DNA from 2 places in the Kitasatospora sp. LaBMicrA B282 genome. Region 2 is predicted to be linked to the other one. Evidence: predicted binding sites of a transcription regulator. Region 2 holds the regulator's gene; the other holds the start of a gene.
The links. Region 2 encodes HspR, which represses chaperone genes until heat shock. Its sites were predicted from a motif close to TTGAGNNNNNNNNNCTCAA; they were not measured.
Positions count from the first base shown of each region.

Region 1: the regulator HspR is predicted to act here: its motif matches at 13,297-13,315, upstream of lon (endopeptidase La).

Region 1 covers NZ_JBNQTI010000078.1:19,893-34,741, forward strand. Annotated here, with positions in the region: gene ACQRUO_RS21745 (serine/threonine-protein kinase) at 1-674, opposite strand, end outside; gene ACQRUO_RS21750 (FdhF/YdeP family oxidoreductase) at 866-3,148, shown strand; gene ACQRUO_RS21755 (NlpC/P60 family protein) at 3,167-4,744, opposite strand; gene ACQRUO_RS21760 (anion permease) at 5,101-6,282, shown strand; gene ACQRUO_RS21765 (hypothetical protein) at 6,296-6,520, shown strand; gene ACQRUO_RS21770 (MDR family MFS transporter) at 6,644-8,257, opposite strand; gene ACQRUO_RS21775 (MarR family winged helix-turn-helix transcriptional regulator) at 8,380-8,859, opposite strand; gene ACQRUO_RS21780 (DUF3533 domain-containing protein) at 9,044-10,090, shown strand; gene ACQRUO_RS21785 (GtrA family protein) at 10,178-10,699, opposite strand; gene lon (endopeptidase La) at 10,857-13,274, opposite strand; gene ACQRUO_RS21795 (rhomboid-like protein) at 13,529-14,338, opposite strand; gene ACQRUO_RS21800 (response regulator transcription factor) at 14,839-14,849, shown strand, end outside.
Region 2 covers NZ_JBNQTI010000079.1:13,710-28,558, reverse strand. Annotated here, with positions in the region: gene ACQRUO_RS21950 (LuxR C-terminal-related transcriptional regulator) at 1-12, shown strand, start outside; gene ACQRUO_RS21945 (LuxR C-terminal-related transcriptional regulator) at 24-983, shown strand; gene ACQRUO_RS21940 (hypothetical protein) at 1,066-1,686, opposite strand; gene ACQRUO_RS21935 (hypothetical protein) at 1,893-2,303, shown strand; gene ACQRUO_RS21930 (helix-turn-helix domain-containing protein) at 2,451-3,512, opposite strand; gene ACQRUO_RS21925 (heat shock protein transcriptional repressor HspR) at 3,649-4,197, opposite strand; gene dnaJ (molecular chaperone DnaJ) at 4,205-5,356, opposite strand; gene grpE (nucleotide exchange factor GrpE) at 5,447-6,058, opposite strand; gene dnaK (molecular chaperone DnaK) at 6,055-7,896, opposite strand; gene ACQRUO_RS21905 (heterodisulfide reductase-related iron-sulfur binding cluster) at 8,188-10,422, shown strand; partial or broken gene ACQRUO_RS21900 (sugar phosphate nucleotidyltransferase) at 10,708-11,781, shown strand; gene ACQRUO_RS21895 (Yip1 family protein) at 12,039-13,016, shown strand; gene ACQRUO_RS21890 (metal-dependent hydrolase) at 13,141-14,034, shown strand; gene dcd (dCTP deaminase) at 14,136-14,711, opposite strand; gene ACQRUO_RS21880 (hypothetical protein) at 14,815-14,849, opposite strand, start outside.

The DNA.
Region 1 (14,849 bases), on a different contig from region 2:
CGGAACAGGCCCGGGTAGGGCACCGCGTCGTTCAGGTGCCGGTGCATCAACTCGCCCGCCGAGCTGCCGAGGTAGGGCGGTCGCCCGGCGCACAGCTCGAACAGCACGCAGCCCAGCGCGTAGAGGTCGGCGCGCCCGTCGGCCGGGGCCTGCCGCCACTGCTCGGGCGCCAGGTAGGGGGCGTTGCCGGTCTCGGTGGCCGGCGCCAGGTGGGCCCGGCCGAAGCCGCCCAGCTTGATCCGGCCCTGGTCGGTGAGGAAGAACCGGCTCGGCTTGACCGCCCAGTGCACCAGGCCGGCCCCGTGCGCGGCCTTGAGGGCGAGGCAGGCCTGCTGGGCCCAGATCAGCACCAGGCCGAGGTCCGCGGGACCGGCGGCGATCACCGCGGCCAGGCTGCGGCCGCTGAGCAGCTCCAGCACCAGGGCCCGGTCGGCGCGCTCCTCCACGGCCACCAGGTGCTGGTGACCGAGCCGCCCGGCCTGCTCGCCCTCGGCCAGGAAGCGCTCGGCGCCGCCCGGCGGCAGCACCTGCTGCTGCGGGAGCTGGTGCACGAAGACCCGGTGGCCGTCGGTGCGGTCCAGCGCCTCCCAGCGGACGCCGGTGACCGAGCGGCCCAGCTCGCGCAGCAACTGGTAGCGGCTCTCCAGCGGCGGCGCCGGACGCAGATCTGACATGGCGATCAGCCTATCGGCCCACCGCTGCCCCGGGCGGGCTGATGCCGGTTCAGGTGCCACCGGCGACGGCGGGTCGTCGCACGGTTGTCCACAGCCTCCTCTTCGCCCTGCCGAGGGCCCCCGACCTGGTGGAAAGATGGGGGCGGGACTGACGACGGCGTGGTCCCGATCCCAGCTGGAGGTGGGCAACGATGGCCAAGCAGGCCCCGCAGAGCGACCCGGTACAGGACGCCCCCTCGGTGGGCGCGCCGCAGCACGCGGCCGCCGGACTCAAGGCCGTGACCCAGAGCCTGAAGATGGCCCACGAGCAGATGAGCCCCGGCCGGACCCTGGCCACCCTGACCAAGGTCAACCAGCACGGCGGCTTCGACTGCCCCGGTTGTGCCTGGCCGGAGCCGGACAAGCCGCACACCGCCGAGTTCTGCGAGAACGGCGCCAAGGCGGTGGCCGAGGAGGCCACCGAGCGCCGGATCACCCGCGCGTTCTTCGCCGCCAACCCGGTCTCCGAGCTGGCCGAGCGGTCCGGCTACTGGCTCGGCCAGCAGGGCCGACTGACCGAGCCGATGCTGCTGGAGCCGGGGGCCGACCACTACACGCCGGTGAGCTGGGACCGGGCCTTCGCGATCATCGCCGAGGAGCTGGCCGCCCTCGACTCCCCGGACGGCGCCGCCTTCTACACCTCCGGCCGGACCAGCAACGAGGCCGCCTTCGCCTACCAGCTGTTCGCCCGCAAGCTGGGCACCAACAACCTGCCCGACTGCTCCAACATGTGCCACGAGTCCTCCGGCTCGGCGCTGGTGGAGACCCTCGGGGTGGGCAAGGGCAGCGTCAGCCTGAAGGACCTCTACCAGGCCGACCTGATCATCGTGGCCGGGCAGAACCCGGGCACCAACCACCCCCGGATGCTCTCCGCGCTGGAGCGGGCCAAGCGGGCCGGCGCCACCGTCGTCAGCGTCAACCCGCTGCCGGAGGCCGGCCTGGAGCGGTTCAAGAACCCGCAGCACGCGCGCGGCCTGGTCGGCGGCGGCACCAAGCTGACCGACCTGTTCCTGCAGATCCGGCTCGGCGGCGACCTGGCGCTGTTCCGCGCGCTCAACCAGCTGCTGCTGGCCGCCGAGGACGGGATCGACCGCGAGTTCATCGCCGAGCACTGCCACGGCTTCGAGGAGTTCGCCGCCGAGGCGAAGAGCACCGACCGCGAGCAGGTGCTGGCCGCCACCGGGCTGCCCTGGGAGCAGATCGAGCGGCTGGCCGAGCTGGTGCTGGCCTCCCGCAAGGTGATCGTCTGCTGGGCGATGGGCCTGACCCAGCACAAGCACTCGGTGCCGACCATCCGCGAGGTGGTCAACTTCCTGCTGCTGCGCGGCAACGTCGGGCGGCCGGGGGCCGGCGTCTGCCCGGTGCGCGGGCACAGCAACGTGCAGGGCGACCGCACCATGGGCATCTTCGAGCGGCCGGCCGCCGCGTTCCTGGACGCACTGGCCCGGGAGTTCGACTTCGAGCCGCCGCGCCACCACGGCCTCGACTCGGTGGAGACCATCAAGGCGATGCGCGACGGGCGGGTCGGCGTCTTCTTCGCGATGGGCGGCAACTTCGTCGCCGCCACCCCGGACACCCTGGTCACCGAGGCCGCGATGCGCCGCTGCCGGCTGACCGTGCACGTCTCCACCAAGCTCAACCGCTCGCACGTGGTCACCGGCGCCCGGGCGCTGATCCTGCCCACCCTGGGCCGCACCGACCGCGACCGCACCGCGGCCGGCGACCAGTTCGTCACCGTCGAGGACTCGATGGGCATGGTGCACTCCTCGCAGGGCCGACTGCGTCCGCCCGCGCCCGGCCTGCTCTCCGAGACCGCGATCGTCTGCCGGCTGGCCCGGGCCGCGCTCGGCCCCGCCGACCCGACCCCGTGGGAGGAGTTCGCCGAGTCCTACGACGCCGTCCGGGACCGGATCGCCAAGGTGGTGCCGGGCTTCGCCGACTTCAACACCAGGGTCCGGGCGCCCGGCGGCTTCGCGCTGCCGCACGGCCCGCGGGACAGCCGCAGCTTCCCCACCACCACCGGCAAGGCCAACTTCACGGTCAACGCGATGACCGCGCCCCAGGTCCCCGCCGGGCGCCTGCTGCTCCAGACGCTGCGCTCGCACGACCAGTACAACACCACGATCTACGGCCTGGACGACCGTTACCGGGGCATCACCGGCGGGCGCCGGGTGGTCCTGGTCAACCCGCTGGACGCGGCCGAGCTGGGGCTGACCGAGGGCGGCTACGTGGACCTGGTCGGCGAGTGGCACGACGGGGTGGAGCGGCGCGCACCGCACTTCAAGGTGGTGCACTACCCGGTCGCCCGGGGCGGGGCGGCGGCGTACTACCCGGAGACCAACGTGCTGGTGCCGCTGGACTCGACGGCCGAGATCAGCAACACGCCGACCTCCAAGGCCGTGGTGATCCGCTTCGCGGCCGACACCGGGGCCTGAGGCCGGCCCGCCGCCGGCTCACGGGGACGGGGTGCCCGAGGGGCTCAGCGAGGCGGTGACGGACGGCGCCGTGCCGGAGGGCGAGGCGTCGGGCGTGCCGCCGACCGTGGCCGACGGCGAGCCGGACGGCGAGGGCTGGGCCGGCGCGGTCCCGGAGGGCGAGGCGCTGGGCGTGCCGCTGCTGCTGCCGCCGCTCGACGGCGTGGGCGAGGGCCCGGGCCCCGAGGAGGGCTTGGGCGGTGCGGTCGGCGTGGCCGAGGGCAGCGGCGGGGCGGTCACCGGCGGCGCCGCCGGCACGATCGGCTGCACCGGCTGCTGCGGGGGCAGCGGCGCCACCTTGGGCAGGCCGGGGACGGCCGCCAGCTGGGGGGCGATCGGGGTGACGGTCTCCGCCTGCTGCAGGGTGGCCGGCACCTGCCAGGCGCCGCCCTTGTCGTCCGCGGCACCCTGCGGATCGGGCCGGACCGCACCGAGGACCGGCGCCATGCCGATCGGCGACACCCGGACCACCGCGCCGGTGTGCGGCGCCTGCACCACCAGCCCGCCGCCGATGTACATCGCCACGTGCTCGGCGCTGGCGTAGTAGAGGACCAGGTCCCCCGGGCGCAGCTGGTTCAGCGGGACGTGCGGCAGCTCGGCCCACTGCTCCTGGCTGGTGCGCGGGATCTCGACGCCGGCGTGCAGCCAGGCCTGGGAGGTGAGGCCGGAGCAGTCGAAGGTGTCCGGCCCGATCGCACCCCACTCGTAGGGCTTGCCGAGCTGCGCCATCGCGAAGGCCACGGCCTGCCGGCCGGCGGCCGAGGGGGTGCGCTCGCCCTGGCCGAGCACCCCGGTGGCCAGGAAGGCCAGCTGGGCCTGGTCGATCTGGTTCTGCTCCAGCAGCTCCAGCTCGCCCTGCTGGGCGCCGGTGAGCGAGGAGACCGCCTGCTCGACGGTGGCCAGCTGGCGGGCGATCTCGGCCTTGTTCCGGTCCTGCTGGGTGAGCAGCAGCTGGGTGGCGTTGACCGCGTCGGTGGACTGCTTCTGCAGCGTCTGCAGCGCGGCCTGGTCGCTCTTCAGCTGGTCGACGAAGGCGACCTGGGAGCGGCCCGCGGCATTGAGCAGCTCGGCCAGGTGGGCGGCCTGGTAGGGGTCGTTGGTGAGCAGCAGTTCGCCGAAGCCGGAGAGGTCGCCGTTGCGGTACTGCTCGGAGGCCAGTTCGGCGGCCACGTCGAGGCCCTGGTCGACCGCCTTCTGCTGGGCGTCGAGCTTGGCATTGACCGAGGCCACGGTGGCCTGCTGGGTGGTCAGCTGCTGGCTGGTGGCGGTGAACTGCTCGGTGGCCGCCTCGGCGTTCTGGTAGAGCAGGTGGATCCGGTCGAGCAGCGGGCCCAGGGTGGCCTCGGCGGCGGCCAGCTGGTCGGCCGCCGGATCGCCGGGGGTGCCGGGGGTGCCGGGGGACGGCGACGCGACGGGCACGGGTACCGGGGCGGCGAAGGCGCTCTGCACGCCGAACGGCAGCGCGAGCGCCGCCAGCGCCAGCACCGCACCGCAGCGCAGCGCGGCCCGGCGCCACGGCTGCGTCCCCATCAGCTGTTCGCGCCGCGTGGCCCGCATCGGCCCGCCTCCCGTCGCCCGGTGACCTCAGGGCCCCCGTCCGGTCACTGTCGGTGGGCCCTGGCCGATCCTGCCACGCCGACTGCCGGATCCGGCAGGGCGCCCCGGGCGATCTGATGAATTCTCAGCTCCGGCGGTGCCGTGACACAGATCTCACGCATCCGGCGACAAGCCGGACGTAGTTCGCATAAGACCAGGCCAGGACACCTGAAAGACTGTTGCACGAAAGAATCCAGCCATACACGGATCCGCGACGTCCGCCCCAGTTAACCTCCCGTTCACTCGACCTCCCTACGGTCGCGCCTGAGCGCAGCTGAAGAACACGACAGTCCTCCTCCTACGACGATTGTTTGGTAATGGAACAGATCACGTTCCTGGTCGCGGTGGTCATCGTCACCGCACTGGCCTTCGATTTCACGAACGGCTTCCACGACACCGCCAACGCGATGGCCACCTCCATCGCCACCGGCGCCCTGCGGCCCAAGGTGGCCGTCACCATCGCCGCCCTGCTGAACTTCGCCGGGGCCTTCCTCTCCGTGAAGGTCGCCGGCACCATCTCGGGCGGCATCGTCAACGAGAAGGCGGGCATCCACCCCGCCGTGATCTTCGCCGCGCTGGTCGGCGCCATCCTGTGGAACCTGCTGACCTGGCTGCGCGGTCTGCCGTCCAGCTCCTCGCACGCGCTGTACGGCGGCCTGATCGGCGCCACCCTGGTCGGGGTCGGCGTCGACGGCGTGAACTTCTCCACCGTGGTCACCAAGATCCTGCTGCCGGCCGTCGCCTCCCCGATCGTGGCCGGCCTGGCCGCCTGGGGCGCCACCAAGGCCGCCTACCTGATCACCAGGCGAGGCCACGAGAAGACCACCACCAAGGGCTTCAAGATCGGCCAGATCTTCTCCTCCTCGCTGGTCTCGCTCTCCCACGGCACCAGCGACGGCCAGAAGACCATGGGCATCATCACCCTGACCCTGATCTCGGCCGGCGCGCTGCCCAAGCACGCGCTGCCGCCCACCTGGGTGATCGTCAGCGCCGGTCTGGCCATGGCGCTCGGCACCTACATGGGCGGCTGGCGGATCATCCGCAGCATGGGCAAGGGTCTGACCGACGTCCGGGCGCCGCAGGGCTTCGCCGCCGAGAGCGCGACCACCGCGGTGATCCTCGCCTCCTCGCACATGGGCTACGGCCTGTCCACCACCCAGGTGGTCACCGGCGGCATCATGGGCGCCGGCCTGGGCGGTCCGCAGGGCGAGGTGCGCTGGAGCACCGCCCGTCGGATGGTCTACGCCTGGGGCCTGACCCTGCCCGCCGCCGGCGTGGTGGCCGGTGCCGCCGCGTTCGTGGCGGACCGGGGCACCTGGGGCGTGGTCCTGGTCGGCGCGGTCCTGGTGGCCGGGGCGGGCGCGATGTGGCTGATCTCCCGCCGCGAGCCGGTGACCGCACAGAACGTCAACGACGCGGCGGAGCTCACCGACGTCACCCCGGTGCCCGTGCCCGGCACGCCGGCCACCACCCCGTCCAGCACCACCGTCGCGGCCTGAGAGGGAACCGGTCATGCACATCAACTGGAGCGCCCTGGGCGACACCGCCGCCGTCAGCTTCGTGGTCACCGTCGCGGTGGTCGCCACCTTCGCCCTCGGCGTGCTCGCCCTGGGCCGCCGCGAGGCCGCGGTGGAGGCCGGCAACGGCCGCGGCACCGTCGCCCTGACCGGCGCCGGGGTCTGCTTCGCCGCCTGCGTCGCGGCGGTCGGCTACGGGCTCAGCCTGATCGCGGGCTGAGGCCCGGCGCAGCACGGCAACGGCGAAGGCCGCGAGGAACCCGGGTTCCTCGCGGCCTTCGCCGTTGCCGTGCGGCCGTGGCGTCGTGCCGGCGTGCTGCCGGGACGCCGCAACGCCGGGCCGCTAGGCCGACTCGCCGACCCGGTCCGCCGCCGCCGGCTGCGGTGCGGGCCCCGCGGCCGGTGCGGTGCGCAGCGGGACCTCGCGGATGAACAGGACGGCCAGCAGGGCGAGGGCCGCGAACGGGGTGGCGGTCAGGAAGACGGTGGCCACGCCGTGCCCGAAGGCGTCGGTGACCAGCGGCACCACCGGGGCGGGCAGCGCGTGCAGGTCGGGCAGGTCGCCGCCGCCCAGCGCGCTCGCCCCGGCCGGCGGGACGTGCGCCGCGGCCAGGTTCTGGGTCAGGTAGTGGGTGACCTTGGTGCCGAGCAGCGCGCCGAGTGCGGAGACGCCCATCGCGCCACCCATGGTGCGGAAGAAGGTGACGGTCGAGCTGGCCGTGCCCAGCTCCTTGGCGGGCACCGTGTTCTGCACCGCGAGCACCAGGTTCTGCGAGGTCAGGCCGAGCCCGACGCCGGTGCAGACCATGCCGATCGACAGCGCGCCGTACCCGGTGTCGGAGCGCGCGGTGCCGAGCAGGAAGAAGCCGACGGTCAGCAGCAGGGTGCCGGCCACCAGGTAGCGCTTCCACTTGCCGTAACGGGTGATCAGCCGCCCGGCGACGGCGGAGGCGATCGCCAGGCCGAGGATCATCGGCAGCGTCAGGATGCCGGCCATGGTCGGCATCTTCTCCTTGGCCAGCTGGAAGTACTGGCTGAGGAAGGTGGTGGCGCCGTACATCCCGATGCCGACGAAGGTACTGGCCACCGCGGCCAGGCTGACGGTGCGGAACCGGAACAGGGACAGCGGCATCAGCGGCTCGGCGGCCCGGCGCTCGGTCAGCACGAAGAGCACCGCCAGCAGCAGCCCGCCACCCACCATCAGCACGGTCTGCCAGGAGAGCCACGGGTAGTCCTTGCCGGCCAGCGTGACCCAGACCATCAGCAGGCTGACCGCGGCGGCGACCAGCAGCGCGCCGCGGTAGTCGATCTTCGCCGCCCGCTTGACCACCGGCAGGTGCAGGGTGCGCTGCAGCACCACGATCGCGATCAGCGAGAACGGGATGCCGACGTAGAAGCACCAGCGCCAGCCCAGCCAGTGGGTGTCCACGATGACCCCGCCGATCAGCGGACCGCCGATGGTGGCCAGCGCGAAGACGGCACCGAAGTAGCCGCTGTACCGGCCGCGCTCGCGCGGCGGCACCATCGCGGCCAGGCAGATCTGACCGAGCGCCACCACCCCGCCGGCGCCCAGGCCCTGCAGCACCCGGCAGCCGATCAGCTCGCCGGTGTTCTGCGCGAGCCCGGCCAGCGTGGACGAGACGATGTAGATCACCAGCGCCAGCTGCACCAGCAGCTTCTTGCTCACCAGGTCGGAGAGCTTGCCCCAGATCGGGGTGGAGGCGGTGAGCGAGAGCAGCGCCGCGGTGATCACCCAGGTGTAGGCGGACTCGCCGCCGTGCAGGTCGTTCAGGATGGTCGGCAGCGCGTTGGAGACGATGGTCGAGGAGAGCACCGCGACGAAGAGGCCGAGCAGCAGCCCGGAGAGCGCTTCGAGGATCTCGCGGTGCGTCATCGGGCGGTCGGGGTCACCGGCCTGGTGGCGGTGGTGCCGGGGCGCCGGCTGGCTGCTGGTCATGGGAGTCCTGGGTCCTGAGTCCTCGAGAATGGTTGCCTCAGGCAACCATATGCAGAGTTGGTTGATCCAGGCAACCTTTTAGGTCGAGGCTCCGGCCGCACTCGGACGCGGCTCGCGGGCGGCTACTCCGGCGGCAGCTCCAGCCGGCCCGCGCCGGCCGCCATCTCGTTGAACCGGGCCAGCAGCTCGGCGAAGGTCTCCAGGTCCCCCGGGTCCCAGCCGGCCAGCATGCTGCGGAACGCGGCGATCCGCAGCTCGTGCGCGCGCCGGTAGCGCCGCGCGCCGTCCTCGGTGAGCGAGACCAGGGAGACCCGCCCGTCCAGCGGATCGGCCTCGCGCTCCACCAGGCCCAGCTCCTCCAGGGCCTTGATCTGCCGGCTGACCGTCGCCTTGCCGACCCCGAAGTGCACGCCGACGTCGGTCACCCGGACCTGGCCGGCCTCGCTGAGGTGGGCCAGCAGGCTGTAGGCCAGCCCCTCCAGCTGCGGGTGCACCAGCCGGGACAGCTCGGCCGAGCGGGCCCGACCGCGCCGGAACAGCACCGTCACCTCGCGCTCCACCGCACGGAAGATCGACTCGCCGACCATCGGTTCCTCGGTCACGCCACCCCGCTACTCATCCACCCGGCGCCGCCCGCCGGAGCGTGATCAGTATCCACCAGCTCCGGTGTGGGAAAGGCTGTCCGGAATGTCGCTGATGTAGGAAGAGTCGGATACGCCGCAACCGCGCCGCAACCGCCATCGGTCGCGCCACCGCCACCGGTCGCACCGCCGAAGGGAGCCCCCGATGTCCGGGCAGGCATTCACCCGGGAACTCAAGGACGCCGTCACCGGCCGGACCGCCCTGCTGGTCGTCGCCGTGCTGCTGCTCCAGCTCGGCTTCATCACCTCCTACGTCGGCGCCCTGCACCACCCCACCCCGCACCGGCTGTCGATCGGCGTGGTCGCCCCGCCGCCCGCCCAGCAGCAGGTGGTGGCCGGGCTGAACCAGGTGCCGGGCGAGGCGGTGCACGCCGTCCCGGTGGCCGACCAGGCCACGGCCGTCGCCCGGATCAAGGACCAGCGGCTCTACGCGGCGCTGGTGGTCGACCCGACGTCCACCCAGGACACCCTGCTGGTCGCCACCGCACGCGGGAAGTCGGCGGCCACCGCGGCCGAGACCGTCGTCACCGCGGCCGAACAGCAGCAGGGGCGCACCGTACGGGTGCAGGACGTGATCCCGCTGGCCCCCGGGGACGCCAACGGGCTGTCCGCCTTCTACCTGGTGGTGGGCTGGTGCGTGGGCGGCTACCTGGTCGCCTCGATCCTCGGGATCAGCGCCGGTTCGCGCCCGGCCAACCGGGAGCGCGCGGTGCTGCGGATCGGCGTGCTGGCGCTCTACTCGGTGGCCGCGGGGCTGGGCGGGGCGCTGATCGCCGGACCGATCCTGAACGCGCTGCCGGGGCGCATCGTCGCGCTCTGGGGCGTGGGCGCCCTGGTGGTCTTCGCGGTCGGCACCGTCACCATGGCCCTGCAGTGCCTCTTCGACGTGGTCGGGATCGGGCTCGCGGTGCTGCTCTTCGTGGTGCTCGGCAATCCGAGCGCGGGCGGGGTCTTCCCACCGCCGCTGCTGCCGCCGTTCTGGCGGGCGATCGGCGCCTGGCTGCCGAACGGCGCGGGCACCGACGCGACCCGGTCGGTCGCCTACCTCGGCGGCTCCCGGCTCACCGGGCCGCTGCTGGTGCTGTCCGCCTGGGCGGTGCTGGGGATCGTGGTCGCGCTGGCCGCGGTGATCGCCAGGCCCCGGGGCGGCCGCACCGCGACCGTCCCGCCGGAGCCGGCGCCGGCGGCCTGAACCTGTCGGCCTGAACCCGTGGACCCGCCGGCCCGAACCCGACGGTACGAACCCGGCGGTCCGAACCCGCGAGCCCGAACCGGCCGGTCAGTGCACCCGGGCCGGCGACTCGACGTCCGCCGAGGAGTCGGCCCTGGTGTTGGTGAAGACGAACTTCTTCATCGCCCAGTAGCGGAAGGCCATCGCCACCAGGGTTCCGATGATCATGCCGCTGAGGAAGTCCGAGACCTCCTGGGTGAAGTTGCTCACGTGCGGTTTGTGCAGGTCGAAGACGTACCGGGAGATCCACAGCGGGACGTCGTTGACCCCGACCGCGATCGCGCTGACCACGAAGAAGGGGAGGGCCTCCTTGTGGCTGCCCTCGGACCGGAAGGACCACTGCCGGTTCAGGATGTAGGAGAAGACCGTGGAGACAGCCGTCCCGATGGTCAGCGCGACCACCGGCTTGTTCTGGCAGACGGTGAGCTTGAGCCCGTAGTTGATCACCAGCGTCAGCAGGAAGCACGAGCCACCCACGACGAGGAACTTCACCAGGCTGCGGTGCTGCACGACGAAGGGGCGCAGCGGCCCCGGCACCTTGGCCAGGAGCTTCTGTGTACGCGACGGCATTGGCGCAGTGTCGCACGAGTCCCTGAAAGGGCGTCGCCCGACGCCCCGGGGGGCGCCCGCCGCCGACGCCCCCCTCCAGGCCGCCCCGAGCCACGGTCGAGCCGCCCGGCGCCCGGGGGCGGCAAAGGCCGTCGGGCGCCGGGCGGGCGGGGGCCGATCAGGCCGCGGCGACCAGCACCTCGGCCGGCTCCAGCGCCAGGGCGAGGACCTCGCGGACGTCGCCGACCGGGTGGACCGTCAGGCGCTCCAGCACCTCGGCGGGGACCTCGTCCAGGTCGGGCTCGTTCCGCTTGGGGATGATCACCGTGGTGAGGCCGGCCCGGTCCGCGGCGAGCAGCTTCTGCTTCACGCCGCCGATCGGCAGCACCCGGCCGGTGAGCGAGACCTCGCCGGTCATCGCCACGTCGGTGCGGACCTTGCGGCCGGAGAGCAGCGAGGCCAGCGCCGTGGTCATGGTGACGCCGGCGCTCGGGCCGTCCTTGGGGACGGCGCCCGCGGGGACGTGCAGGTGGATGCCGCGGTCGCGCAGGCCGGTGACCGGGAGCTCCAGTTCGGCGCCGCGCGAGCGCAGGTAGGAGAGCGCGATGTGGGCGGACTCCTTCATCACGTCGCCCAGCTGGCCGGTGAGGGTCAGGCCGGTGGAGCCGGTCTCGGCGTCCGCCAGCGAGGCCTCGACGTAGAGCACGTCGCCGCCCGCCCCGGTGACCGCCAGGCCGGTGGCAACGCCCGGCACCGCGGTGCGCCGCTCGGCCGGCTCCTGGGCCGCCTCGGGGGTGTGGTGCGGGCGGCCGATCAGGCCGCGCAGGTCGTCCGCGCCGATCGCGGTGGGCAGCTCGCGCTGACCGAGCTCGCTCTGCGCGGCCACCTTGCGCAGGATCCGGGCCACCGCCCGCTCCAGGTTCCGCACCCCGGCCTCCCGGGTGTACTCCCCCGCCAGCCTGCGCAGGGCGCCCTCGTCCACCGCGACGTCCGCGGCCGCCAGGCCGGCCCGCTGCAGCTGGCGCGGCAGCAGGTGGTCGCGGGCGATGACGACCTTCTCGTCCTCGGTGTAGCCGTCCAGCCGGACCAGCTCCATCCGGTCCAGCAGCGGCTCGGGGATGGCCTCCAGCACGTTGGCGGTGGCCAGGAAGACCACGTCGGACAGGTCGAGCTCGACCTCCAGGTAGTGGTCGCGGAAGGTGTGGTTCTGCGCCGGGTCCAGCACCTCGAGCAGCGCCGCGGCCGGGTCGCCGCGGTAGTCCGAGCCGACCTTGTCGATCTCGTCCAGCAGCACCACCGGGTTCATCGAGCCGGCCTCCTTGATGGCCCGCACGATCCGGCCGGGCAGCGCACCGACGTAGGTGCGCCGGTGGCCGCGGATCTCGGCCTCGTCGCGCACCCCGCCGAGCGCGACCCGGACGAAGCTGCGGCCCATCGCCCGGGCCACCGACTCGCCGAGCGAGGTCTTGCCGACGCCGGGCGGACCGACCAGGGCCAGCACCGCACCGCCGCGGCGACCGCCGACCAGGCTCAGGCCCTGGTCCGCGCGGCGCTTGCGGACCGCCAGGTACTCGACGATCCGGTCCTTCACGTCGGCCAGGCCGGCGTGGTCGGCGTCCAGCACCGCGCGGGCGCCGGCGATGTCGTAGCCGTCCTCGCTGCGCTCGTTCCAGGGCAGCTCGAGCACGGTGTCCAGCCAGGTGCGGATCCAGCTGCCCTCGGGCGACTGGTCGGAGGAGCGCTCCAGCTTGTCGACCTCCTTGAGGGCCGCCTCGCGCACCTTCTCGGGCAGCTCGGCCGCCTCGACCCGGGCCCGGTAGTCGCCCTCCTCGTCGGCCGCCTCGCCGTTCAGCTCGGCCAGCTCCTTGCGCACCGCCTCCAGCTGCCGGCGGAGCAGGAACTCCTTCTGCTGCTTGGCGACGCCCTCCTCGACGTCCTTGCGGATGGTGTCGTTGACCTCCTCCTCGGCGAGGTGGTCCTTCAGCAGCTGCAGGGCGTACTCCAGCCGGGCCACCTGGTCGGCCTCCAGCAGCACCTTGAGCTTCTGCTCGGCGGTGGCGAAGGGGGCGTAGCCGACGTTGTCGGCCAGCTCGCCGACCCCCTCGATGGCCGCCACCCGGTCGACGATCTGCCAGGCGCCGCGCTTGCGCAGCCACTCGGTGGAGACCGCCTTGTACTCCTTCACCAGCTCGGCCGCCCGACCGGCCACCGGCATCCCGACCGAGGACTCCTTGAACGGCGTGGTCTCCACCCAGAGCGCGGCGCCCGGGCCGGTGGTGCCGGCCCCGATCCGCACCCGGCGGACCGCCCGGACCAGCGCGGCCGGCTCCCCGTCGGCCAGCCGGCCGACCTGCTCGACGGTGGCCAGGGTGCCCACCGCCGCGTACGAGCCGTCCAGCCGCGGCACCAGCAGCACCTGCGGCTTGCCGCCGGCCGCGGCACCGCTCACCGACGACCGCGCGGCGGCCCGGGCGGCCTCCACGGCGGCGCGCACCTCGGTGTCCTTGAGGTCCAGCGGCACCACCATGCCGGGCAGCACGACCTCGTCGTCGAGGGGCAGCACGGGCAGCGTGAGCGAAGCGGACGTCGATGCCATGATCTCTCCCCAGTCAGCGAACTTGAGTCGACATGACTAAGGCTTCGCCGGGTCCGGATGTTCCCCGGATGCGATCAGTCGAGTTCGCCCTGAGCGAACAGCGGACGACCGTCCGTGCCGGGCCGTCAGGGCCTTCCGGCGTCTTCCGAGGGCCTTCCCAGGGCCCTTCCCGGTGCCGTCACGGGCCGGAAAAACGATTGTCCGGCGGGCCGGAACGGCCTGCCGGACAATCGGACATCAATCCCGCGAGGGCGCTACGCCGGCCGCGCGACCCGGCGCACCACCCGCCACACCGCACCACCGGAACCGCGCCCGGGGCGTCCGGCCCGGCGCAGCGAGCCCCACAGCGCCACGCCGGTGAGCAGCGCGGTCGGGTGGCCGATGGCGGTGATCAGGTCCTGGTCGCCGACGATCTGGTGCGCCACCAACAGCACCGCCCCGCCCAGCGCCAGGTAGCGGCCGCGCGGCGGCAGCAGCCCGGCCACCGCGCCGAGCGAGGCCAGCACGCCGTAGCTGACGCCGATGTCGAGCTCGTCCAGGATGCCGGGGCCGACCTGCCCGGTGGCCACCGCGACCGCCACCACGCCCTGCGAGAGCAGCGTGCCGACCACGTGCCCGGCGGCGAACACCCCCGCGGCGCGCAGCGAGCCCACCCGCCGCTCCAGCGGGGCGACGGTGAAGGCGAAGGCCCACAGGTAGGGCATCCAGACCGGCCCCGCCACCCACAGGCCGCTCATCAGCAGCGAGCGCAGCGGGGTGCGCAGCAGGTGGTGGCCGTCGGTGCTGGACATGGTCTGCAGCTGGTGCACCAGGTCCGGGCTGGCGACCTGGGCGAAGACCGTGGTGCCGGCCAGCACCAGCAGGTAGCCGCAGGCGAAGGGGTTGCGCCGCGGGGTGGGCAGCCGGTCCAGCACCCAGCGCAGCGGCACCGAGCGCAGCCCGTGGCGCAGGCCGGTGAGCGGGGTCACGGCGCACCGCGCGCCGGCAGCCGCCGGGCGCGGCCAGGAGTCCGCGGACAGGCCCAGCGGGGAGTCCGTCGGCGAGTGGGCCATTGCGTCCGCCATGGCGCCTCCGTCCCTCGGTGGTTGCGCTCGCTGCGCGTGCACACCGTGCCATCACCGGCAGGTTTCGTCCACGGTACGGGGAATCTCTGAGAGTCGGCTGAGGATCGGGTTGCGGTCCCCGTTACGGCAGTTCAGAAGTTGGTATGGACCAAATGCCGCGCGAGTCGGGGTGACGTACCCGACCCTGGTTCGTGCATACACACCGTTACGGTGAGGCGACATGGACGGGTAAGGTAGCGGCCCGTGCTGGGTCCCCGGGGCGCGCACACAGGCCTGTGGTCCGGAAATCTGCGGTCCACCTGCCGGTGCTCGCCGGGTGTCCGTACGCTGCGAGGTATGGATGTCGGTCCTGCGGTCGGGAAGCCGCGGTCCGCAAACCCGCGCTTGGCGGAGCCGGGGCGAGATCAGCACGCGCAATTGAACGACGGAACAAGACTACGAGCGGTGCCCGCCACTCCCACAGGTGGCGGCCCGCAGGCCCTGGGGGCGGTGGCGTGACCGTGACAGAGAT
Region 2 (14,849 bases):
CGTCCCGGGTGAGCCACCCGGCCGTGGGCGCGACGAGTGCTCCGGCTGTGCCGGACGCCGAGGCGCAGGCTCTGTACCGGGCGTTGTTGGAGGGTGGCGGCCAGTTCGGGCCGGAGCGGGTCGCTGCGGCCGAGGTCGCGGCGTTCGAGCGGCTGCGGGCGGTCGGGCTGGTGGTGGAGCAGCCGGACGGACTGTGGACCGTGACCAATCCGCGGGTGGCGGTCGCCCGGATCAGTGCCGGGCTCCGGTCGGCGAGCCGGGCCGTGCTGGACCGGGCCGACGAGTTCGGCGAGCTGGTCGACGAACTGGCCCTCGCCTACGACCGGGCGGCGGCTGCGCCGAAGGGCGGCGGTTCGATCGAGGAACTGACCGAGCTGAGCCAGACCCAGCAGCGGATCGAGCAGTTGGCGGCCGAGTGCACCAGGGACATCCTCACCGCGCAGCCCGGCGGCAGCCGCCGGCTGCTCTGGAAGGAGCGCACCTTCGACACCGCGCGGCGGTTGCAGCAGCGCGGCGTCCGGATGCGCACGCTCTACCACCGCGCCGCGCTCGCGCACCCCGACCTGGCCGAGTACGCCGCGTTCGCCACGGGGCTGGGGCACCAGGTCCGGGCCCTGGACGAGGACTTCCCCCGGGCCATGGTCTTCGACCGTGCGGTTGCGGTGGTGGCGGGTTACCCGGGTCGGATGGTGGCGTCCATCATCGAGGACCCGGTGCTGGTGGAGGTGGTGGTCAACCAGTTCGAGCGGGACTGGGCCCGGGCGGCGCGGGTGGGGCGCCCGGAGCCGACCGTGCCCGAGGACGCGCGGCTGGTGGAGCTGCTGGCCACGGGACTGACCCAGCAGGCCGTCGCGTCGCGGTTGGGGTTGAGCGAGCGGACGGTGGCGGCGCGGATCTCCCGGCTGCGGGAGCGCCATGACGCGCAGACGCTGTTCCAGCTGGGGTGGCAGATCCGGGCCGCCGAGCCGTCCGTCGGCGGCTGACCTCGGGGGCGGTCAGCCACGGGGAGAGGAAGCTCAGCCGTTCCGGGGCCTCAGCGGTTCTCGAGCTCGGCCCTGCTGGAGGTCAGCCGATCGCGGCGTCGCTGGCGGACCAGCCGTCGAAGGCGCTGCGGGCCGCCGGGATCGGCTTGAAGTGCTCGCCGGGCGCGGTCCAGAAGCCCTCGCGCAGCGACAGGGCCATGCCGGCCCAGTCCAGCGCGGTCTCCACGATGTGCCGCAGGCTCTCCTGCGACCAGCTGTCGTCGAAGACCAGCGGCAGCACCGGGGCGACCTGCTCGATGGTGGCGATCAGTGGGTTGTGCGTGATCGCCTCGTCCACCAGCAGCACGATCGGCTTGCGGAGCGCGGAGCCCCAGCCGAGTTCGAGCGAGACGCCGGCCGACAGCGGGGAGCCGACGTAGGCGAAGACCAGGTCAGCGGTCTGCAGGGCGCGGAAGTCGGAGGGCACCCGCGGTTCCGGAGCCCGGCCCTCCACGGTCCAGGCGTCACTGTGGTGCGCGCTGTACACCGCGGCCCCGCTGCGCAGCAGCGAGCTGCGCAGGGCGGTCAGGCGGGTCCGGCTGGCGAGCGTCACCACGCTGTCGGCCGGCCCGGTCAGCCGCATGAGCGGCGCGGCGAGGAAGACACGGGCCCGCCGGCTCTCGGGGGCCTGAGGTGCGTGCTGACGCAGGTGGGGCTCACTCATGGCGAAGGCTCCGGGGGAGTTGACGATCCTGCTGAGTGTGGTCTCCGCAGGTCAAGCGGGGTGCGGAGCGAGCGGGGGACGGTTGCTGGGCCGCCTCGAGATCGGGGTGCTCGGCGCTCGTTCGCCTATTGATCGTCACTGCCCACGGTGCACGGCGTCCACAGGACCGGTGTGTCATCTCCCTGACTGGCATGGGGATGACACGCGTGGACGCGCTGATCGCTGTCGGGGCTCCGACAAACAGGTGTCATATTTCTGCCTGGCAGCACGATGACACGGGTTGCCGGCTGCCTGAGCTTGCCCTGGGCCGGAAGTATGGCTTTGATAAACGCTTGTTCGCATCTAATCGCGTGATCGTGATGAGATGCTTTATCGCCCGTTATATCAGGTTCATGACAAGGAGGCACCACGTGCGTCGTGCACCTCGATCCGGAATCCGCGTGCTGCTGACGGCTGTCGGCATCGGCGCGGCCTTGATGGTGTCGGGTTTCGTTTCTCACCACGTGACTGCGCCAGCTCCCGCTGACACGGTCTGGACCAAGAGTTCGGCGATTCCCGCCGACACGGTCTGGACCAGGAGCGCAGGGGTGGTTCCTGCTGACACCGTCTGGACCTAGAGCGCGGCAGCGCTTGACCACCCGCCCCCTGCCCGACCCTGGGCGGCAGCCGGAACAGGCGGCCGCCGGTCACTGACGGGCGGGCGGCCGGTCGTGGCCGGGTCGTACGGGGCTCAGTGGGAGACCGGGCCCAGGGGGAGACCGGGCTCAGTGTGAGGAGGCGTCGGGGAGGAGCGATGCCTCCTCGGCATCGGGCATCTCGGCGTCCTCCTGGTAGAGGCTCGTCGGAGCGCTCAGCGCCATCCGCCACCCCAGCTGGAACAGGGTCTCGGAGCCGTACTCCTCCCGGAAGTCGGCGATGTGCCTGGCCAGGGTGCGTTCGCTGATCCCGAGGTTGCGCGCGATGACCCGGTGGCCGACGCCCTGGATCATCATGCGCAGGATGTTGGTGCGCATCCGGGAGATGACCTCCGGCGGGACCTCGGTGGCGCCGAGGAAGGGGCTGGAACGCTCCCAGAGGCGCTCGAACGAGTCGACCATGTAGGCGACGATCGCCTCGTCACTGATGAACGCGGCCTTCTCCGTGTCGTCGCGCACGGGTATGACGGCGATCCGCCGGTCGATGACGAAGAGTCTGGTGAACGGCTCCTCCAGGGTCCGGATCGCACCGCCGCCCTCGGTGATCCGCTCCACGTAGTGCCGCGCGGGAGCGGAGTAGCGGGCGCTGGGGTGGTACAGGACCCGGCGGGCCACTCCCCGCCGCAGCAGCGTCAGATCCGACTGGACCGCGACCTCGTCGACGGCCGTCTGGCGCCGGCTCCCGCCCGGCTGCGCGGTGAGGATCTCCACCTGGGCGGCCTCGACCAGGGCCCGGACCCGCTGGTTGATCTCCACCACGCCGTGGACGTACTCGACCGGTCCACCGGCGTGCAACTGCTGGTCCAGCGACCGATAAGCGCGGCTGAGTTCCTGCATGGCGGCGGGTATGGACACCGCCTGCGACAACAGGGAAAGGGCCTGCTTTTGCCAGGCGGAACTGAGTCTGCTGGCCAGCCATTCCGGATCGGTGGCCGTTACCACGGCCGGTTTTCCTTGGCCGATAACCAATAGACCGAGTTCGGCGAGCTCCGAGTATGGGCTGCTGAGATCCGCCTCGTTCACCTCGACGCTGCCACCAGCGGCAATCACCTCGAGATAGAGGGCTTTCGCCTCGGCGGACACGAAGTCGACATGCTCGTTGTCACGCTCGCCTCCGCTCGTCGAACCCACCCCTGGCTCCCCCTCTCAGGAAGTCGGAACATCCCTTCATCTGCCAGCACTCTACGCAAGCGCGGGAGCGCTTGGCACCCCACCGTTCGGTGGGTGGCCAAACGCTCCCGCTCGCTCCGCTTCCGTTCCGCCGTCCCTACCGCCGCGGCCGCCACACCACCAGGGCGCTGGACTGCTGCGCCGGCTGGTACGGCACCAGGTCCCGGCGGTAGGAGGCGTGCACCGCCGCCTCCCGGGCCTGCAGGGCCGCGCCGGCGCCCTCGACGGCGGCGGCGAGCTCGGCGACCCGGGCCTGGAGCGCGGCGACCTGGTTCTCCAGCTCGATGATCCGCTTGATCCCGGCCAGGTTGATGCCCTCGTCCTGGGAGAGCCGCTGCACCTCGCGCAGCTGCTGGATGTCCCGGGCCGAGTAGCGGCGGCCGCCGCCGCCGGTGCGGTCGGGACAGACCAGGCCGAGCCGGTCGTACTGGCGCAGCGTCTGCGGGTGCAGGCCGGAGAGCTCGGCGGCCACCGAGATCACGTAGACCGGGGTCTCCTCGGTGAGCACGTAGCCCGCCGCGGCGGCCCGGCGCGGGCGGGCACCGGGGCCGGGGCCGCCGGGCAGGCCGTCGCCCAACCCGACGCCGATGCCCTCGGCCCTGGTCTCCGCGGGCCTCGGGTCGGTGTTGCGCTCGGGGTTACGCATGGTCAGCTCACGCTCCCTCCGCCGCCTTGAACAGGGCGGCACGCGGGTCCTCGGACGCGGTGGCGTCGCGGTACTGCTCCAGTGCGCTCAGGGCCTCGCCGTCCACCTGCTGCGGGACCGTCACCTCGACGGTCACCAGCAGGTCGCCCCGGGTGCCGTCCTTGCGGGTGGCCCCCTTGCCGCGGGCCCGCAGGGTCAGGCCGTTGGCGCTGCCGGCCGGCAGCCGCAGCTTCACGGCCGGGCCGTTCAACGTCGGTACGTCGATGGTCCCGCCGAGCGCGGCTTCCGGGAAGGTGACCGGGACGGTCACCGTCAGGTTGTCGCCCTTGCGGCCGAAGACCGGGTGCGAGGTGACGTGCACGCTGACGTAGAGGTCACCGGGCTGGCCGCCGCGCTCGCCCTGGGCGCCCTTGCCCTTGAGCCGGATCCGCTGGGCGTCCTGCACCCCGGCGGGGATCCGCACCTGCATGGTGCGGGCCGAGCTGGCCCGGCCGCTGCCGTGGCAGTCGGGGCACGGGTCGTCGACGATCATGCCGCGGCCCTTGCAGTCGCGGCACGGCTCGGAGAGCGCGAAGGCGCCCTGGCCGCGGCTGACCGTGCCGGCGCCGACGCAGGTCGGGCAGACCCGCGGGGTGGTGCCGGCCTTGGCTCCGGTGCCCGAGCAGCTCCGGCAGGCGGCCTGGCTGGTCATCCGCAGCGGGACGGTGGCGCCGTCCACCGCCTCCTCGAAGCTGAGCGTGACCTCGGTCTCCACGTCGGCCCCGCGCCGCGGCTGGGCCTGCCGGCCGCCGCGGTTGAACAGGCCGCCGAAGACGTCGCCGATCCCGCCGCCGGCGCCGCCGCCCTGGGTGCCGCTGAACAGGTCGCCGAAGTCGAAGCTGTAGCCGTTGCCGCCGGGCCCGCCGGGGCGCATCCGGCCGGTGCCGAAGAGGCTGCGCGCTTCGTCGTACTCCTTGCGGCGCTTGTCGTCCGACAGGACGTCGTAGGCCTCGGAGATGTCCTTGAAGCGCTCCTCCGCCTTGGCGTCACCCTTGTTGGCGTCCGGGTGGAACTCGCGGGCGAGCTTGCGGTAGGTCTTCTTGATCTCCGCAGTGGTGGCGTCCTTGGGCACGCCGAGGACCTTGTAGTAGTCCTTCTCCACGTAGTCCTTCGTGCTCATGGCTGCTGCCACCTCCCGGGCTGGGTCGATACGGCGCTGCGGAGCCGCGCGTCACCGAAGGCGACGTGCGACCCCGCAGCGCACAGCGTGTCAGTTCTCGGCCGCACCGTCAGCCTCGGGGGCCGACGGACCGTCGCCATCCGGCCCGCCGGTGGCGGACTGGGTGCCGGGCTGCGGTTCCGCGACGGCCACCATCGCCGGGCGGATGATCCGCTCGCCGATCCGGTAGCCGGGCTGGAGCACCTGCACGCAGGTGTCCTCGGTGACCTCCGAGGAGTAGCTGTGCATCAGCGCCTCGTGCAGGTTCGGGTCGAAGGGCTCGCCCTCCTTGCCGAACTGCTGCAGGCCGAGCTTGGCGACGACCGTCTCCAGGTTGTCGGAGACCGACTTGAAACCGCCGGTCACCTCGCCGTGCTCGCGGGCCCGGCCGATGTCGTCCAGCACCGGGATCAGCGACTCCAGGATGTTGGAGACCGCGATCTCGCGCACCGTCAGCCGGTCGCGCTCGACCCGCTTGCGGTAGTTCTGGTACTCGGCCTGCAGCCGCTGCAGGTCGGCGGTGCGCTCGGCCAGCTCGCGCTTGGCCGAGGCGACCTCGTCACCCTCGGCGGCACCCTTGAGGGCTTCCTCGGCGGCCTTCACCACGGCCTCGTCGGCGTTGGAGTCGTCGCCGGGCTCCACGCCCTGCGCCTTCTCCGTCATGCGGCACCGCCCTTGGGCTTCTCGTCGTCGATGATCTCGGCGTCGACCACGTCGTCCTCGGGCTTGGCGTCGCTCGGGGCACCGGCGGCGGCCGCACCCGCGGCGTCGGCGTTGGCGTAGAGCGCCTGGCCGAGCTTCTGGGCGGTGGTGGAGACCTTCTCCGAGGCCTCGCGGATCGCCGCGATGTCCTCGCCCTTCAGGGCCTCCTTGAGCTCGCCGATCGCGCCCTCGACCTCGGTCTTGACGTCGCCCGGGAGCTTGTCGGTGTTGTCCGCGATGAACTTCTCGGTCGAGTAGACGAGCTGCTCGGCCTGGTTGCGGGTCTCCACGGCCTCGCGGCGCTTGTGGTCCTCCTCCGCGTACTGCTCGGCCTCGCGGGTCATCCGCTCGATGTCGTCCTTCGGCAGCGAGGAGCCGCCGGTGACGGTCATCCGCTGCTCCTTGCCGGTGCCGAGGTCCTTGGCACCGACGTGCATGATGCCGTTGGCGTCGATGTCGAAGGTGACCTCGATCTGCGGCAGGCCGCGCGGGGCCGGCGGCAGGCCGGTCAGCTCGAACATGCCGAGCTTCTTGTTGTACGCCGCGATCTCGCGCTCGCCCTGGTAGACCTGGATCTGCACGGAGGGCTGGTTGTCCTCGGCGGTGGTGAAGATCTCCGAGCGCTTGGTCGGGATCGTGGTGTTGCGCTCGATCAGCTTGGTCATGATGCCGCCCTTGGTCTCGATGCCGAGGGACAGCGGGGTGACGTCGAGCAGCAGGACGTCCTTGACCTCGCCCTTGAGCACGCCGGCCTGCAGCGCGGCGCCGATGGCCACGACCTCGTCCGGGTTGACGCCCTTGTTGGCGTCCTTGCCGCCGGTCAGCTCCTTGACGAGCTCGGCGACGGCGGGCATGCGGGTCGAGCCACCGACCAGGACGACGTGGTCGATCTCGGAGAGCGAGATGCCGGCGTCCTTGATCACGTTGTGGAACGGGACCTTGCAGCGCTCCAGCAGGTCCGCGGTCAGCTGCTGGAACTGGGCCCGGGTGAGCTTCTCGTCCAGGTGCAGCGGGCCCTCGGCGGAGGCCGTGATGTAGGGCAGGTTGATCGAGGTCTCGGAGGACGAGGAGAGCTCGATCTTGGCCTTCTCGGCCGCCTCGCGCAGGCGCTGCAGCGCCATCTTGTCCTTGGACAGGTCGACGCCGTGGCCGGCCTGGAAGGTCTTCACCAGGTGGTCGACGACGCGCTGGTCCCAGTCGTCACCACCGAGGTGGTTGTCACCGTTGGTGGCCTTGACCTCGACCACGCCGTCGCCGATCTCCAGCAGCGAGACGTCGAAGGTGCCGCCGCCGAGGTCGAAGACCAGAATGGTCTGGTCGTCCTTGTCCAGGCCGTAGGCGAGGGCGGCGGCGGTCGGCTCGTTGACGATGCGCAGGACGTTGAGGCCCGCGATCTCACCGGCCTCCTTGGTGGCCTGCCGCTCGGAGTCGTTGAAGTAGGCCGGGACGGTGATGACCGCGTCGGTCACCGTCTCGCCCAGGTACGCCTCGGCGTCGCGCTTCAGCTTCTGCAGGATGAAGGCGCTGATCTGCTGCGGGTTGAAGTCCTTGCCGTCGATCGCGACCTTCCACCCGGTGCCCATGTGGCGCTTGACCGAGCGGATGGTGCGGTCGACGTTGGTCACGGCCTGGCGCTTGGCGACCTCGCCGACCAGCACCTCGCCGTTCTTCGCGAAGGCGACGACGGACGGCGTGGTCCGGGCGCCCTCGGCGTTGGTGATGACGGTGGGCTCACCGCCTTCGAGAACACTGACGACCGAGTTCGTCGTGCCGAGGTCGATACCGACCGCGCGTGCCATCTGGATACCTCCACGAGAGTTGAGCTTTACGCGCTCAAGCATGCCCCAGCCCCGTGTGCGCGTCAACAGGGCTGAGTCATGGCCGCTCAACTTTTATGCGGCCCTTACTGTGGCGGTTCCTTTTTGGTCCTTATGGGCGAGTATGGGCTTACGTGACTGCCGCCATACCTTGAGCATCTTCTTAAGGGGTGCTACAGGGCGATAAGGTCCGGCCGGTGGGTGGTTAAGTTACCCACGAGTACACTTGACCGACCTCTACCCTCACCCGCCGCTGGAGTACGGAGAAGCCGGATGCAGCTAGCAGCGATCCTCATCTCACTGGGCACGACCGCGGTCGGCGTCGCGCTGTTCGCTCGGGCCATCGCGAAGATCTTCCGGTTCGTCCGCCTCGGTCAGCCCGTCCCGGCCGGGGCGCGGATCAACGACCCGGTGGCCCGTACGGTGACCCTGGTCCGGGAGTTCCTCGGCCACAGCCGGATGAACAAGTGGGGCATCGTCGGCATCGCCCACTGGTGCGTCGCCGTCGGCTTCTACGCGCTGATCCTCACCCTGGTCGGCGCCTTCGGACAGCTCTTCGACCCCGACTTCTCGGTGCCGATCATCGGTGACTGGACGCCGTACCTGGTCTTCCAGGAGCTGCTCGGCCTGGTGACCTTCCTCGGCATCGCGGTGCTGACCGTGATCCGCCAGCTGAGCCTGCCGAACCGGGCGGTCCGCAAGTCCCGCTTCGCCGGCTCCAACATGGGCTTCGCCTACTTCATCGAGGCCGTCATCCTGATCATCGGGGTGGCGATCCTGACCCTGCGTGGTCTGGAGGGCGCGCAGGCCGGCGTGAACCACTACTCCGCGGCGTACGTCGTCTCGTACCCGCTGGTGAAGCTGTTCTCCGGGCTGAGCGTGGGCACCCTGCACAACCTGCTCTGGCTGGTCGCGACGATCAAGATCTCGGTCTCCTTCATCTGGATGATCGTGGTCTCGCTCAACACCGACATGGGCATCGCCTGGCACCGCTTCCTGGGCTTCCCGAACATCTGGTTCAAGCGGAACGCCGACGGCGCCGTTGCGCTCGGCGCGCTGCAGCCGATGACCAGCGCCGGCCAGCCGATCGACTTCGACGACCCGGCCGACGACGCGGTCTTCGGCGTCTCCCAGGTCGAGCACTTCTCCTGGAAGGGCATCCTCGACTTCTCCACCTGCACCGAGTGCGGGCGTTGCCAGTCGCAGTGCCCGGCCTGGAACACCGGCAAGCCGCTCTCGCCCAAGCTGCTGATCATGTCGCTGCGCGACCACGCCTACGCCAAGGCGCCGTACCTGCTGGCCGGCGGCGGCAAGAACGCGGAGGGCGAGGAGCAGGCCACCGCCGAGCAGCTGGCCGGCGTGCCGGCGGCGGCGCTGGCCGAGGCCGAGCGTCCGCTGATCGGCACCGCCGAGGCCCCTGAGTCTGGAATTTTGGGCGGCGTCATCGACCCCGACGTGCTCTGGTCCTGCACCACCTGCGGCGCCTGCGTCGAGCAGTGCCCGGTGGACATCGAGCACATCGACCACATCGTCGACATGCGCCGCTACCAGGTGATGATCGAGTCCTCGTTCCCGACCGAGGCCGGGACGATGCTCAAGAACCTGGAGAACAAGGGCAACCCGTGGGGCATGGCCACCAAGGCCCGCCTGGACTGGGTCAAGGAGCTCAAGAAGGAGACCGGCATCGAGGTGCCGGTGATCGGTGAGGACATCGAGCCCGCCGACGTCGAGTACCTCTACTGGGTCGGCTGCGCCGGTGCGTTGGAGGACCGGGCCAAGAAGACCACCAAGGCCTTCGCCGAACTCCTGCACACCGCGGGCGTGCAGTTCGCGATCCTCGGCAAGGGCGAGTCCTGCACCGGTGACTCGGCCCGCCGACTGGGCAACGAGTTCCTCTTCCAGATGCTCGGCGCACAGAACGTCGAATCGCTGAACGAGGCGCTGGAAGGCGCCCCGAAGAAGCGGATCGTGGCCACCTGCCCGCACTGCTTCAACACCATCGCCAACGAATACCCGCAACTCGGTGGGCATTTCGAGGTGATCCACCACACCCAGCTGCTCCAGCACCTGATCGACGAGGGCAAGCTGATCCCGGTCAACCCGGTCGAGGGTCTGATCACCTACCACGACCCGTGCTACCTGGGCCGCCACAACAAGGTCTACAGCCCGCCGCGCGAGATCATGGACAAGGTCCCCGGCCTGCGCCAGCAGGAGATGCACCGCCACAAGGAGCGCGGCTTCTGCTGCGGCGCCGGTGGTGCGCGGATGTGGATGGAGGAGCGGATCGGCAAGCGGATCAACGTGGAGCGGGTCGACGAGGCGCTGTCGCTCAACCCCGACATCGTCTCCACCGCCTGCCCGTTCTGCCTGGTGATGCTCTCCGACTCGGTCAACGGCAAGAAGAACGAGGGCGCGGCCAAGGAGCACCTGAAGGTGGTCGACGTCGCGCAGCTGCTGCTCGATTCGGTGAAGGCCGTCCCGGCGGTCGAGGAGACCGTCCAGGTGTGAGCCGCGCCGCGTGACGCTTCGGGCGCCGCGCGAATGTGCTCGCGCGGCAACGCCTCACATATGATTCCTGCCCCGGGCGGTTACCGCCCGGGGCAGGCTGCTTACTCTCGAACTCAACTCATATTCTCGACTTTGCAACGAACTGGGAACGCGGTACGGGGGCTGCGGCCACCTGCCCGGCGGCTGCCACCCCGGGCAGCGGGCCGGGCCACGACCGAGCACCCAAGCGGACCTGGCGGCACTCCACGCCAGGTCGCTGACCGGAACCAAGGGGAGAAACGCACTATGACCCAGGCGATCATGCTGGTCGGCGGTCAGGGCACCCGGCTGCGCCCGCTCACCACCCACACTCCGAAGCCCATGCTCCCGGTGGCGGGTGTGCCCTTCATCGCGCACCAGCTCGCCCGGGCCGCGGCCGCCGGGGTGACCCGCGTGGTCCTGGCCACCTCCTACCTGGCCGAGGTCTTCGAGGATCACTTCGCGGACGGCTCGCCCTACGGGCTGGAGCTGATCTACCTGACCGAGCGCGAGCCGCTCGGCACCGGCGGGGCGATCCGCAACGCCGCCGAGGGCCTGACCTGCGGCCCGGACGAGCCGGTCCTGATCTTCAACGGCGACATCCTCTCCGGGCTCGACATCGCCGCGCTGCGCGACGGCCACGTGGCCGCTGGCGCCGACGTCACCCTGCACCTGACCCGGGTCGAGGACCCGCGCGCCTTCGGCCTGGTGCCGACCGACGCGCAGGGCCGGGTGCTGGAGTTCCTGGAGAAGCCGGAGACCCCCGAGCAGATCGTCACCGACCAGATCAACGCGGGCTGCTACGTCTTCACCCGTTCGGTGATCGACCGGATCCCGGCCGGCCGGGTGGTCTCGGTGGAGCGCGAGACCTTCCCCGAGCTGCTGGAGACCGGCGCCCTGCTGCGCGGCGTGGTCGACACCTCGTACTGGCTGGACCTCGGCACCCCGGCCGCCTTCGTCCGCGGCTCGGCCGACCTGGTGCTCGGCCGGGTCGACTCCCCGGCGGTCCCCGGCCCGACCGGTGACGCGCTGCTGCTGGACGGCGCCACCGTCGACCCGGCCGCCGTGCTCAGCTCGGGCACCGTGGTCGCCGCCGGTGCGGTGGTCGGCGCCGGCGCGATCGTCGAGGGCAGCGTGATCCTGCCCGGCGCGGTGATCGGCGCGGACGCCTTCGTGAAGGACTCGATCGTGGGCTCCTTCGCGAGCATCGGCGACCGCACCTCGCTGGACGGCGCGGTGATCGGCGACGGTGCGCAGGTCGAGTCGGACAACGAGCTCCCGAACGGGATCCGGGTCGCCTGTGGCACGCTGCTGCCGGTCGGCGCGGTGCGGATCAGCGCCGGCCCCGGCGGGTGCCCCGCGGGCGAGACCTCGGCGGCGGCGGTGCACGGGTCGGTGCTGCAGAAGTAGGCGGGCCAACAGGAGGCGGGTCAACGAAGGAGCTCGGCTGCCGGGGGACGGCGGCCGGGCTCCTTCGTACGTGGGGCGGTGGGGGCGCGGGGGCGTGCGGGTGCGGTGTGCGTCACAGCCGTGCTGCAAACGCCCCGGAACGGCTGAGCGGTCCAAACGCGGGTCGCCTTTCCGGGTACCTTCGGAGAGTGGCTGGCAACGGATTTCTGAGCGGGCGGGGCGGCGGCGAACGCGGGTACCCCGCCCGGGGGGCGTCGTACGAGCCGACCGAGCCCTACGAGGTGGACCCGTACCAGGCGGACGCGCCCGGGAACACCCGGGCGTTCCCGGTGGGGGAGCCCGAGTACCTCGGCAACGACGGGCGGCGGCAGCCGTACCCGCCCGGGCGGACGTACCCGGACCAGGGCTACGCCGGCGCCGGCGACCCGACCTACCCGGACCGCGGCTACCCGGACCCGGCGTACCCGTACGCCGGCGAGCCCTACGCCGGAGAGCCTTACGCGGGGGACCCCGGTCACGCCGACGACCCGACCTCCGCCGGCTCGTCCGCCGGCTCGTCCCGGGCCGAGGACCACGTGGCCACCTACCGCGCCGGCGGCCGCACCGCGCCCCGGGCCACCGGCCCGCGGTTGCCTTGGCGCGAGCTGCTGATCGGCATCTACCGCGCCCCGGCCCGCACCTTCGACCAGATGCGCGACCACCAGGTCTGGCTGCCGGCGCTCTCCGTCTCGCTGCTCTACGGCGTGCTCGCCGTCCTGGGCTTCGGCGACACCCACAACGAGGTCGTCAACGCCACGCTCAGCACGGCCGTGTGGTCGATGCTGCTGGCCGCGTTCGCCTTCTCGCTGGTCGGCCTGACGCTCGGCGCGGTCACCTACGCGCTCGCCCGCCAGCTGGGCGGCGCCGGCCCGTGGGCCGCCACGGTGGGGCTCTCGGTGCTGATCGGGTGGACCAGCGACGTGCCGCGGCTGCTGCTCGCCCTCTTCCTGCCCAGCGGCAACCCGGTGGTGCAGCTGGTCGGCTGGCTGACCTGGGCGTTCTGCGCGGTGCTGCTGACCACCCTGATCCGCCGGGTGCACGACCTGCCCTGGGGCAAGGCCGCCGGCGCGGTGTCGCTGCAACTGCTGGTGCTGCTGGTGCTGCTCAAGCTGCCGACCCTGGGCTGAGCGCCCGCTCCCTTCCGCCTCCCTCTTGCCCTCCCGGCCTCTTGCCCTCCCCCTTCGTTCCCTTCCCTTCTCCTTCCCTTCCTTCCCCTCCCCTCCCCCCGTCCCCTTCCTCCGGAGCCACCGAATGACCCTCCCCACCACCCGCGTCAGCTTCCCCGGCGGCGCGGTGACCGGTGAGTCCACCGTCCTCGCCGGCCACCCGCTCGGCGACGGCCGGTACGGCGTCGTCACCGCCGAGACCCCGTTCCACCCGCTCGACCACACCTGGCCCGACCAGCCCGCCGACACCGGCACGCTGACCGTGGACGGGGTCGAGCTGGCGGTGGTGGACTGCCTGACCGGCGCGGTGGACCCGGAGCGCGGGGAGCTGCTGGTGGGCGCCGACATCCCGGTGCGGCGCGGCGACGAGGCCTGGTCCTGGCTGGTGGTGCACGTGCTGGCCGAGGCACCCGCCGCGCCGCTGGAGGGCCGTCCGGTGACCCTGGCCGTGGACGCCGAGCGCCGCGCCGCGCTCTCCGCCTCGCACACCGGCTGCCACCTGCTGGCGCTGGCCCTGAACGCCGCCCTGGCCCCCCGCTGGCGCAAGGACCCGGGCCGCGCCGACGCCTTCGGCAACCCGGACTTCGACAGCCTGGCGATGGCCTCCTCGGTGATGGACACCGAGGCCAGCACCGACGTCTACCGGCTCGGCAAGTCGCTGCGGAAGAAGGGCTTCACCGCGGACGCCGCCGACGACCTGCCCGCCCTGGCGGACGCGCTGTCCGCGATCACCGCCGAGGTGAACGAGCGGCTCGCGGCCTGGGTCGCGGCCGACGCCCCGGTCCGGGTCGAGGTGCCCGGCCCCGAGCTGACCGCCCGCCGCCGCTGGCACTGCGAGCTCCCGGCCGGCTCCGCGGACATCGCCTGCGGCGGCACCCACCTGCACCGGCTCGGCCAGCTCTCGGCCCTGGAGACGGAGCTGACCCTCTCCGCCGACGGCAGCGAGCTGACGGCGGTGACCCGCCCCAAGCGCATCTGATCCGCCCCCCGGGTCGGCAACAACACGCGAAGAGGGCCCGCAGCACACCGCTGGGGCCCTCTTTTTCCGCTTGGTCGTCCTAGCTCAAACTGTTCAGACCATCAGACGTCCGTCCGGTGGAAGTTCAGGTAGGAGCGCGACGGCGTCGGCCCGCGCTGCCCCTGGTACCGCGAGCCGTAGCGCTCGGAGCCGTAGGGGTGCTCGGAGGGCGAGGAGAGCCGGAACAGGCAGAGCTGCCCGATCTTCATCCCCGGGTAGAGCTTGATCGGCAGCGTGGCGACGTTCGACAGCTCCAGCGTGACGTGACCGCTGAAGCCCGGGTCGATGAAGCCGGCCGTCGAGTGCGTCAGCAGCCCGAGCCGCCCGAGGCTCGACTTGCCCTCCAGCCGGGAGGCCACGTCGTCCGGCAGCGTGATCACCTCGTACGTCGAGGCGAGCACGAACTCGCCCGGGTGCAGGATGAACGCGTCGTCGCCCTCCGGCTCGACCAGCCGGGTCAGGTCCGGCTGCTCCTCGGAGGGGTCGATGTGCGGATACCGGTGGTTCTCGAACACCCGGAAGAACCGGTCCAGCCGGACGTCGATACTGGACGGCTGGACCATGGCCGGGTCGAACGGGTCGATGGTGACCCGACCCTTGTCGATCTCGGTACGGATGTCTTTGTCGGAGAGCAGCACGCCACCGAGGTTACGTGCTCGCGCGGGCGTCCTCCCAATCCGTTCACCATCCGGCGCCGTCCCGCACACCCGTGCGGGACGCCACCGGACGCCCACCCGGCCCTCAGGCCGGGAAGGCCGCGGCCTCCAGCCGCAGCG